Regions from separate parts of the Achromobacter sp. ISS7 genome, predicted to be linked through region 2. Evidence: predicted binding sites of a transcription regulator. Region 2 holds the regulator's gene; the other holds the start of a gene.
What was found. Region 2 encodes LexA, which represses DNA repair genes until DNA is damaged. Its sites were predicted from a motif close to ACTGTATNNNNATACAGT; they were not measured.
Positions count from the first base shown of each region.

Region 1: a site for LexA is predicted at 2,900-2,917, ahead of AC1HFW_RS01435 (PA0069 family radical SAM protein). Genes of this name have one in related genera too.

Region 1 covers NZ_JAWRZD010000001.1:334,581-340,101, reverse strand. The annotation lists gene AC1HFW_RS01445 (DMT family transporter) at 139-1,011, shown strand; gene AC1HFW_RS01440 (hypothetical protein) at 1,018-1,479, opposite strand; gene AC1HFW_RS01435 (PA0069 family radical SAM protein) at 1,552-2,892, opposite strand; gene AC1HFW_RS01430 (sulfate adenylyltransferase subunit 1) at 3,105-4,403, opposite strand; gene cysD (sulfate adenylyltransferase subunit CysD) at 4,447-5,355, opposite strand; gene AC1HFW_RS01420 (phosphoadenylyl-sulfate reductase) at 5,396-5,521, opposite strand, start outside.
Region 2 covers NZ_JAWRZD010000001.1:2,794,882-2,800,402, reverse strand. The annotation lists gene clpX (ATP-dependent Clp protease ATP-binding subunit ClpX) at 1-129, shown strand, start outside; gene lon (endopeptidase La) at 380-2,830, shown strand; gene lexA (transcriptional repressor LexA) at 2,942-3,592, opposite strand; gene AC1HFW_RS12495 (amino acid aminotransferase) at 3,753-4,952, opposite strand; gene uvrB (excinuclease ABC subunit UvrB) at 5,123-5,521, shown strand, end outside.

The sequences.
Region 1 (5,521 bases), 2.5 Mb from region 2:
GCAGAGGATGAGATTTGGCAAACCAATGATTCTACACCAAAAATTGGCCGACGCCTCGGGTAACATGGCGCCCTGCCCGCGGGTTTGCGGTACCCTAGCGGTTTCTGTAACAAACACGTCATAAGACGCTGTTCCCTCATGTCGTATTCGTCCCTGTTATTGGTCGTCCTGGCGGCGATGGCCCACGCAACGTGGAACCTGCTCGCCAAGCGCGCGGCCATGGTGGGCGCTCCCTTTGTCTTCGCCTATGGGCTGTGCGCCTCGGTGCTGTACGCGCCGTGGGTCGTGTGGGTGCTGCTGCATGACGGCATGACGTGGACCTGGCCGGTGGTCGGGGCGATCCTGACCTCCAGCCTGTTGCATCTGGGCTACAGCCTGTGCCTGCAACGCGGCTATCAGGTCGCGGACCTGTCGGTGGTGTATCCGATCGCCCGTGGCACGGGCCCCCTGCTCTCGACCACCGGCGCCTTCCTGCTGCTGCGCGAACCGGCCACCACCACCGGCATCGCCGGCATGCTGTGCGTCGTGATCGGGGTGCTGCTGATCGCCACCCAGGGGCGGCTGTCGATCTTCCGCAACGCCCAGGCCTGGGTAGGCGTGCGCTGGGGCATGGTGATCGGCCTGTTCATCGCCGCCTACACCGTGGTGGACGCCTATGGCGTCAAGGTGCTGCTGATCAGCCCGGTGCTGTTCGACTGGTTCACCTGTGTCACCCGCACCGCCATGATGACGCCGCACATGGTGAAGCGCCGCGCCCAGGCGTGGGAGCTGATGCGCGGCCACTGGCACCTGGCCCTGGCGGTGGGCCTGCTATCGCCGCTGGGCTACATCCTGGTGCTGTATGCGCTGCGCAACGGCGCGCCGCTGAGCCTGGTGGCCCCGGCGCGGGAAATGTCGATGATGCTGGGCACCCTGGCGGGCATGTTCCTGCTACGCGAGAAAGTCGGCCCTGGCCGCCTGGCGGGCTGCCTGTCGATCCTGGCGGGCGTGGTGCTGCTGGGTTCGACCTGACTGCCCTCAAAAGCCGCCGGCCACGCCCAGCCACATCAGGGCGGGAATCATCGCGCCCCACGCCAGCACCAGCACCACGTCCAGCACCATGCTTTTCACGCTGACCTGATCCGACACGGGTTCGACGGTGGCATTGCCCAGGCTGCGCTCGCGCGGCGCCTGGACGACATTGCCAACCGGCACGGCATCAGCCGTGGCCGGCGGAAACGGCCACCGGCCCGGCTGCGTACCCGACCGCTTGCGCGGCTCGACGTGCGCGGGCGCCGCCACGCCGCCCGCGGCGGGAACCGAAAGATCGATGGACGCGGCGCCATTCGCATGGCCGCCCGCCGGCGCGGTAGCCCAGGGCATGGCCAGCCCCGTGAAACGGGCATAGGCGGCACGCGCGCGCTGCGCCGCGCGGCGCAGCGGGGTCAGGGAAACGGCGGCGAGATCATCCGGCAGGACGGAGAGTTGAGCGGTGTTCATGAGGAACTCCTAGTAACGCGGTCAAGAACCGCGGCAACGCGCCGCGGCGGCAACCCACGGCCGGGCCGTGGGTCAATCGAACAACGACAATTGCCCGGCAACCATGGCGCGCAATTGGCGCGCGCCGCGCCCGTAGGCGCCGGCAACCGGCAAGGCACTGGCAAAAGGGACCCCTGAAGACGCTTTCGCGCCAGCCGGGGATGGGAAAGCGGGGGCGCCGGCGGCGGCCGGCGAGAACAAGGCGGCGGAACCACCGGCGGGCGCCGGCGGCTGGAAACGGTCGCAGTCGAGCGCCAGCCGGTGGCGGTTCAGGCCGAGCTTGCGGGTGGCCACGGCGAAGCGCTGGCGCAGCAGGTCGGCCCAGATGCCGGTGCCGCGCATGCGCGAACCGAAGTTGGGATCGTTGCGGCGGCCGTTGCGCAGGTCTTCGATGCGATGGAGCACGCGCTGGGCGCGATCCGGGTAGTGGGCGTTGAGCCAGTCCTCGAACAGGGTTTTGACTTCCCAGGGCAGGCGGATGACGGTGTAGCTGGCGTAGTGCGCGCCCGCCGCCTTGGATTCCTGCAGGATGTGTTCCATGGCGTCATCGTTGATGAACGGGATCACGGGCGCCACCAGCACGCCGACCGGCACCCCGGCGGCGGTCAGGTTGCGCACGGCTTCCAGGCGGCGCCAGGGGGCCGCCGCGCGCGGCTCGAGCGTGCGGGCCATGTCGGCGTCCAGCGTGGTGATGCTCATGTAGACCACCACCAGCTTGTGCTCGGCCAGCGCGGCCAGCAGGTCGAGGTCGCGGGCGACCAGGGCGTTCTTGGTGACGATGGTGACCGGATGGCGGGTTTCGAGCATCAGCTCGAGCATGCCGCGCGTCAGGCGCCAGTCGCGCTCGATGGGCTGGTAGGCATCCGTGGCCGAGCCGATATTGATGGGCGACGGCTTGTAGCCGGGGCGGCTGATTTCCGCCCGCAGCGCCTCGACCGCGTTGGCCTTGGCCACCAGCCGTGTCTCGAAATCGAGGCCGGGGGAATAGCCCAGGTAGGAGTGGGTCGGGCGGGCGTAGCAATAGACGCAACCGTGCTCGCAGCCACGATAGGGATTGACGGCCACGTCGAAGGGGATGTCGGGCGAATCATTGCGCGACAGGATCTTGCGGGCTTCTTCGGCCGTGACGGTGGTCTTGGGGGCGGCGGGCGCCCGGCGGACGTCGGGCAGGATGGGGATGACGGAAGTATTGGGGACAGCGTCAACGAAATCAGCCGGGAGGCCCGACGTGGACCAGCCATCGTCGACCTGCTGGCGGTCATCTTTCTGGAAGCGATGCCGAACATTAGTAACCGCACCCCGACCGCGCAAGGCGGCGGGGGCGGCAGCCGGGGACCCAGAACCGGCGGGAAAAGAATGATCGGTGCGTGCCATGAAAACTACTGTACAAAAACACAGTGGTTTTGACAAGCACCAAAAGCCTTTTCGTAAGACAGCCCCACTTTACCGCAAGACGAAGACGGCGTCCGGACAATTCGATTTCATGTTGCGATATCGCCCGGAAACCCGCGCCTGCATTGGATTTGGAATAAAAACAACACCTCAGGACCGATGCCGCGCGGGCTTTTTCCGCCCCGACTTGCGGTTTACCGAAGCATGCCCGCCGCCGCGGTCTGATGGGTGGCTTCGTCGATCAGGATGAAGGCGCCGGTGGCGGGCACATCCGTGTATCGATCGACCGCCAACGACTCGCGCGTCGTGAACGCGACGCGACCGATGTCGTTCATGCGCAGCGTGCCCTCGGTGTTCTCCACTTCCTGCAATTCGTGGATGTCGCGATGCGAGAGCACCGCGCGGATCTTCGCCGACGTCAGCCGCGTGCCATGCTTGAGCAGATACTTGCGCGCGGGGTTGAGCGCCTGCGCATCGAGCCAGCACAGCTCCGCCTCGAACTCGCGCGCGACCTGCGCCGGCGCCGCCGCGTGCACGATCACGTCGCCGCGCGACACGTCGACATCGCGGTCCAGCACCAGCGTGACCGAGTCGCCCGCCACCGCTTCATCGAGCGCGCGATCGAACAGCCGCACTTCCTGCACGCGCGCCGTCACGCCCGACGGCTGCACGGTGATCTCGTCGCCGGGACGCAGCACGCCGCTGGCGATGCGGCCGGCGTAGCCGCGGAAGTCATCCTTGCGGCTGCCGTCGTGACGCGCCACCCACTGCACTGGAAAGCGCAGCGGACCCGCGCCGTTGTCGCCGCTCAGTTCCAGCGATTCCAGCAGCGTCAGCAACGGCTGGCCCGAATACCACGGCGTCTTGTCCGACAGCGTCACCACGTTGTCGCCGTTCAGCGCCGACAACGGCAGCGCATCGAAGTGCGCGATGCCGAGCTTGCCCGCCAAATCGGCGTAGGCGTCGCGGATGCGCTCGAACACGGCCGGGTCCCAATCGACCAGGTCCATCTTGTTGACCGCCACCACGATGTGGCGGATGCCCAGCAGCCGCGCGATAGTGCTGTGGCGCTTGGTCTGCGGCAGCAGCTTGCCGTCGGCGGCGCGGGTGGCGTCGATCAGGATCACGGCCACGTCGGCGGTGGACGCGCCGGTGACCATGTTGCGGGTGTACTGCTCGTGGCCGGGCGCGTCGGCGATGATGAACTTGCGCGCCGGGGTCGAGAAATAGCGGTAGGCCACGTCGATGGTGATGCCCTGTTCGCGCTCGGCCTCCAGGCCGTCGGTCAGCAGCGAGAAGTCGATGCCGCCCTCGGCCACGCGCTTGTACTTGGCGCGCGAGATGGCGTCGAGCTGGTCGGCGAACACGCCCTTGCTGTCATACAGCAGGCGGCCGATCAGCGTCGACTTGCCGTCGTCGACCGAGCCCGCGGTGATCAGGCGCAGCACGCCCGTGCCGGCGCCCGAAAGAAAAGAATCGTTTACTGCGTTCATATGCGTCCCCTGTCGGCCGGCCTGGCGCCGGCCACTCGTGCGATCAGAAATAGCCTTCCTTCTTGCGGCGCTCCATCGAGGCCTCGGAAGTCTGGTCGTCCATGCGCGTGGCGCCGCGCTCGGTGATGTCGGTCACCGCGGTCTCGGCGATGATGGCGGCCGTATCGGTGGCGTCGGAGGCTACCGGGCAGGTGCAGGAAATGTCGCCCACGGTGCGGAAGCGCACCGACAGGCGCTCGACCGTGTCGCCGTCCTGCGGCGGCGTCAGGCGCGTGACCGGCACCAGCAGGCCCTTGCGGCGCACCACCTCGCGCTCGTGGCTGAAGTAGATCGACGGCAGCGCCAGCTGCTCGCGCTGGATGTACTGCCAGACATCCAGCTCGGTCCAGTTGGAGATCGGAAACACCCGCATGTTCTCGCCGCGGTGCACCTTGGTGTTGAACAGGTTCCACAGTTCGGGACGCTGGGCCTTGGGGTCCCACTGGCCGAACTCGTCGCGGAACGAGAAGATGCGCTCCTTGGCGCGCGCTTTTTCCTCGTCGCGCCGGGCGCCGCCGATGCAGGCGTCGAAGCCGAATTCCTCGATCGCCTCCAGCAGCGTCACCGCCTGCGCGGCGTTGCGCGAGTCGGTCTCGCGCCGCAGCACCACGCTGCCGCGCTTGATCGAGTCTTCGACGCTGCGCACGATCAGCGTCTCGCCCAGCTCGGCCGCGCGGGCGTCGCGAAAGGCGATCACCTCGTCGAAGTTGTGGCCGGTGTCGATGTGCATCAGCGGGAACGGAAAGCGTCCCGGACGGAAGGCCTTTTCGGCCAGGCGCAGCAGCACCACCGAATCCTTGCCGCCCGAGAACAGCAGCACGGGTTTTTCGCTTTCGGCCGCCACCTCGCGCATGATGAAAATGGCTTCCGATTCCAGCCAGTCCAGGTGGCTGCGTTGGATCACTGCGGACATTGGTATTCCCCTAAAACGAATTCTTGAGACGTGACGGGTGTCAGGCGCGCGTGGTTTCCGCGACGATGCCGATGACCCGGTTGCCTGCATGCAGGCCGCATTCCTTGGAGTCCGACGACTCCCACCACCAGCGCCCGGCCCGCAGGTCTTCGCCCGGGCGAATGGC
Region 2 (5,521 bases):
AACGTCAAGCGCGTGGTGCTCGACGAAGGCGCGATCGAAGGCGAGGGCAAGCCCTTGCTGATCTACGCCGACGAAGAGGGGACGGCCGAAAAGCCGGAGCGCGGGGAAGTCCGCGACGCTGCGGCCTGACGGATATTTCAAAAAAACCCGTTTCCGTAACGGGTTTTTTTGTCTCCGGCGCCTGATTGAACGCACACTGCCAGGGTGTGTCCAATAAAACGGGATACCGGCCGCCGATTTTTTTGCCGTTTTGTTTATCCGGCCGCCGGGACCTTGAATTTTCGGCTATTGTTCCCATAACAGACGTAACCGACGGGGCTGTCCGGGTATACCCGGTCATCCTGTCCCCGATACGCCGAGTCATACCGAGGAACCTCCTATGTCTGCCAGCCAGACCCTGCCTTCCGACCCGATCGACCTTCCCCTGCTGCCACTGCGCGACGTCGTGGTGTTCCCGCACATGGTCATCCCGCTGTTCGTCGGCCGACCGCGCTCCATCCGCGCGCTCGAGGTTGCGATGGAAGCGGGCAAGAGCATCATGCTTGTGGCCCAAAAATCCGCCGGCAAGGATGATCCCACTCCCGAAGACGTCTACGAGATCGGCTGCGTTGCCGGCATCCTGCAGATGCTCAAGTTGCCCGACGGCACCGTCAAGGTGCTGGTCGAAGGCACCCAGCGCGCCCGCATCAACAGCATCGAGGACGCCGATTCGCACTTCACCTGCCAGGTCACCCCGATCGAGCCGGACGCCGTCCAGGGCTCCGAGACCGAGGCCCTGCGCCGCGCGATCGTCGCCCAGTTCGAGCAATACGTAAAACTCAACAAGAAGATCCCCCCGGAGATCCTGACCTCGCTCGCCGGCATCGATGACGCCGGTCGCCTGGCCGACACGATCGCCGCGCATCTTCCGCTGAAACTCGAGCAGAAGCAGAAGATGCTCGAGATCGTCGGCACCTCCGAGCGCCTCGAAGGCCTGCTCACGCAGCTGGAAACCGAAATCGACATCCTCCAGGTCGAGAAGCGGATCCGCGGCCGCGTGAAGAAGCAGATGGAAAAGAGCCAGCGCGACTACTACCTGAATGAGCAGGTCAAGGCCATTCAGAAGGAGTTGGGCGAGGGCGAAGAGGGCGCCGACATCGAGGAGCTCGAAAAGAAGATCATCGCCGCGCACATGCCCAAGGAGGCACGCAAGAAGGCCGATGCCGAGCTCAAGAAGCTCAAGCTCATGTCGCCCATGTCGGCCGAAGCCACCGTGGTGCGCAACTACATCGATACGCTCATCAACCTCCCCTGGAGGAAGAAGAGCAAGATCAACAACTCCATCTCCAACGCCGAGACCGTGCTCGACAACGACCACTACGGCCTGGAGAAGGTGAAGGAACGCATCCTCGAATATCTCGCGGTGCAGCAGCGCGTCGACAAGGTCAAGGCGCCGATCCTGTGCCTGGTCGGTCCTCCGGGGGTCGGCAAGACCTCGCTGGGCCAGTCCATCGCCAAGGCCACGAACCGCAAGTTCGTGCGCATGGCCCTGGGCGGCGTGCGCGACGAAGCCGAGATCCGCGGCCACCGTCGTACGTACATCGGCTCGATGCCCGGCAAGATCGTCCAGAACATGTCGAAGGTCGGCGTGCGCAATCCCCTGTTCCTGCTCGATGAAATCGACAAGCTGGGCATGGATTTCCGCGGCGATCCCTCGTCGGCGCTGCTCGAAGTGCTGGACCCGGAACAGAACCACACGTTCCAGGACCACTACATCGAAGTCGACTTCGACCTGTCGGACGTCATGTTCGTGGCCACCAGCAACACGCTGAACATTCCGCCGGCCCTACTGGACCGGATGGAAGTGATCCGCCTGTCGGGCTACACCGAGGAAGAAAAGATCCACATCGCCCGCGACCATCTGCTGCCCAAGCTGATGAAGAACAACGGCGTCAAGGATACCGAGCTGACCGTCGATGACAGCGCGCTGCGCGACATCGTGCGCTACTACACCCGCGAAGCCGGTGTGCGCGCGCTCGAACGCGAAGTGGGCAAGATCTGCCGCAAGGTGATCAAGCAGTTGCTGACCCAGAGTGATCGCGCCAAGGCCGAAGGCAAGACCTTCGAACTCAAGCCGGTCAATGTCACGGGCGACAACCTCAGCGATTACCTCGGCGTGCGCCGCTACACCTTCGGCATGGCCGAAAAGGAAAACCAGATCGGTCAGGTGACCGGCTTGGCCTGGACGGAAGTCGGCGGCGACTTGCTCACGATCGAAGTGGCGGACATGCCCGGCAAGGGCGTGATCCAACGCACCGGCTCGCTCGGCGACGTGATGAAGGAATCGGTCGAGGCGGCCCGCACGGTGGTGCGCTCGCGGGCGCGTCGCCTGGGCTTTGCCGACAGCGTGTTCGAGAAGCACGACATGCACGTGCACGTGCCGGAAGGCGCGACGCCCAAGGACGGTCCGTCCGCCGGTATCGCGATCACCACGGCCATGGTGTCGGCCCTGTCGCGCATCCCGGTGCGCGCCGACGTCGCCATGACCGGCGAGATCACGCTGCGTGGCGAAGTCCTGCCGATCGGCGGCCTGAAGGAAAAGCTGCTGGCCGCCCACCGCGGTGGCATCAAGACGGTCTTGATCCCGGAAGAAAACGTCAAGGATTTGGCGGAGATCCCGGACAACGTCAAGAACCATCTCGAGATCGTGCCGGTCCGCTGGATCGACAAGGTGCTGGAACTGGCCCTGGAACGCCTGCCGGAGCCGCTGGCTGAAGACGAAGCGGTCAAGGAACCGCTGGTCGCCAAGCCGGCGGAACCGGGCTCGACGGATCCGGTGCTCAAGCACTGATGCCTGGCCCGAGGCGCCCCGCAAGGGGCGGCCTTCAAAAAGAAACCCCGCTTGCGCGGGGTTTCTTTTTTTGGCGCGGCGATCGAACCGGCGCCGGAACAAGCGGGGAAATCAGTGCAGCGTGTGCGGCCGGATCAGCCCGACCGCGATGCCTTCCAGCGCGAATTCCTGGTCGGCTTCGACCACGATGACATTGAAATCGGGGTTCTCGGGCAGCAGTTCGATGCGGCCGTTCTGGCGCTGCAGGCGCTTGACGGTGACGTCGTCGCCCAGCCGCGCCACCACGATCTGGCCATTGCGGGCCTCGGACGCCTTCTTGACGGCCAGCAGGTCGCCTTCGAGGATGCCGGCGTCGCGCATGCTCATGCCGCGTACCTTGAGCAGGTAGTCGGGGGTCTGCGCGAACAGGCTGGTATCGACGCCGATCTCGCGTTCGACGTGCTCGGCCGCCAGGATCGGGCTGCCAGCGGCCACCCGGCCCACCAGCGGCAGCAGCAGCTGCGCCAGGCCGGGCAGGGGCAGCGGCGCCTGGGTCTGGGCGGGCGAGGCGTCCTTCAGGCGGATGCCGCGCGAGGCGCCGGCGGTGAGCTCGATGGCGCCCTTGCGGGCCAGCGCCTTCAGATGGTCTTCGGCCGCGTTGGGCGAGCGGAATCCGAGGGCCTGGGCGATCTCGGCGCGGGTGGGCGGAAAGCCGGTGCGCGCGACGGTTTGCCGGATGAGGTCCAGGATTTGCTGTTGACGATCAGTGAGTTTGCTGGCCATGGCGATGATCCGTTGGTGAGTCGGACTGTACATATATACAGCGGCATTCTGGGGGACATAACGCAAAAAAGCAAGCGCGGATCGGGCGCGGCCACCAAGCGGGCAATAAAAACGGGACCCGAAGGTCCCGTTTGGGGTTGGCGCAGGCCGGCGGGGCGCTTTACAGCACCGCGGCGATGCCCTTGGCCACCTGGTCGATGTTGCCGCTGTTGAGCGCGGCGACGCAGATGCGGCCGCTGGAGACGGCGTAGACGCCATGCTCTTCGCGCAGGCGGTCGACCTGGGCCGAGGTCAGGCCGGAGTACGAGAACATGCCGCGCTGCTCCAGCACGAAGCTGAAGTCCTGCTTGCCGCCGTGTTCCTTGATCTTCTCGACCAGCTGCTTGCGCATCAGGCGGATGCGGTCGCGCATGGCGCCGAGTTCTTCTTCCCACATGGCGAACAGCTCGGGCGAGTTCAGCACCGTGGAGACGATCGTGCCGCCGTGGGTGGGCGGGTTGGAATAGTTGGTGCGGATGACGCGCTTGAGCTGGCTCAGCACGCGGACGGCTTCGTCCTTGCTGCCGGAGACGACGGTCAGGGCGCCGACGCGCTCGCCGTACAGCGAGAACGACTTCGAGAACGACGAGCTGATGAACATGGTCAGGTCGAGGTCGGCGAACAGGCGCACGACGGCGGCGTCCTCACGCAGGCCTTCGCCGAAGCCCTGGTAGGCGATGTCCAGGAACGGCACCAGCTTGTTTTCCTTGACGACCGCGGCGATCTGCTTCCATTGGTCGAAGGTCGGGTCGACGCCGGTCGGGTTGTGGCAGCAGGCGTGCAGCACGACCACGGTGTTGGCCGGCGCGGCCTTCAAGGCGGCCAGCATGCCGTCGAAGTTCAGGCCGCGGGTGGCGGCGTCGTAGTAGGCGTAGGTGCCGACTTCGAAACCGGCGCGTTCGAACAGCGCGCGGTGGTTTTCCCAGCTGGGATCGCTGATCAGGACCTTGGAGGTCGGCAGCAGCTGGCGCAGGAAGTCGGCGCCGATCTTGAGCGCGCCGGTGCCGCCCAGGGCCTGGGTGGTCAGGACGCGGCCGGCGGCGACCAGCGGGGAATCCTTGCCGATCAGCAGGGCTTGCGCGCCCTGGTTGTAGCCGGCGATGCCTTCGATCGGCAGGTAGCCGCGGGCGGCGGCGGCCTCGATGCGGGCGATTTCCGCCTTGCGCACGGCGCCCAGCAGGGGAATGCGACCCTGGTCGTCGTAGTACACGCCCACGCCCAGATTGACTTTACCGGGGCGGGTATCCGCGTTGTATTGTTCGTTCAGACCAAGAATGGGGTCGCGCGGCGCGAGTTCGACGGAATCGAAAAGGGTGCTCATGGGACTCTGCTGAGGGTGAGTGGACGCAGTCGGAAGTGCTGTGGATAATGGGGGGTTTACCCTGGGAACAGTCTAGCATGCCTAAGAGCGCAATAGACCCGAGCGCGGCGGGTGCCGCAGCCGTTGGCTCCGTCACCGACGGGGCGGCCGATACGGCCGCTGGCGCTGCCGTGGCGGCCCCAGGCGCGGGGTTCGTCGATTACCCCGACAGCCCGTTCCACCTGTATCAACCGTATCCGCCCGCCGGCGACCAGCCGGGCGCCATCGACGGGCTGATCCAGGGCGTGCAGGACGGCCTGATGTACCAGACCCTGCTGGGCGTGACCGGCTCGGGCAAGACCTACACCATGGCCAACGTCATCGCCCAGTTGGGACGGCCGGCGCTGGTGCTGGCGCCCAACAAGACGCTGGCGGCGCAGCTGTACGCGGAAATGCGCGAGTTCTTCCCCAAGAACGCGGTGGAATACTTCGTCTCGTACTACGACTATTACCAGCCCGAGGCCTACGTGCCGACGCGCGACCTGTTCATCGAAAAGGACTCGTCGATCAACGAGCACATCGAGCAGATG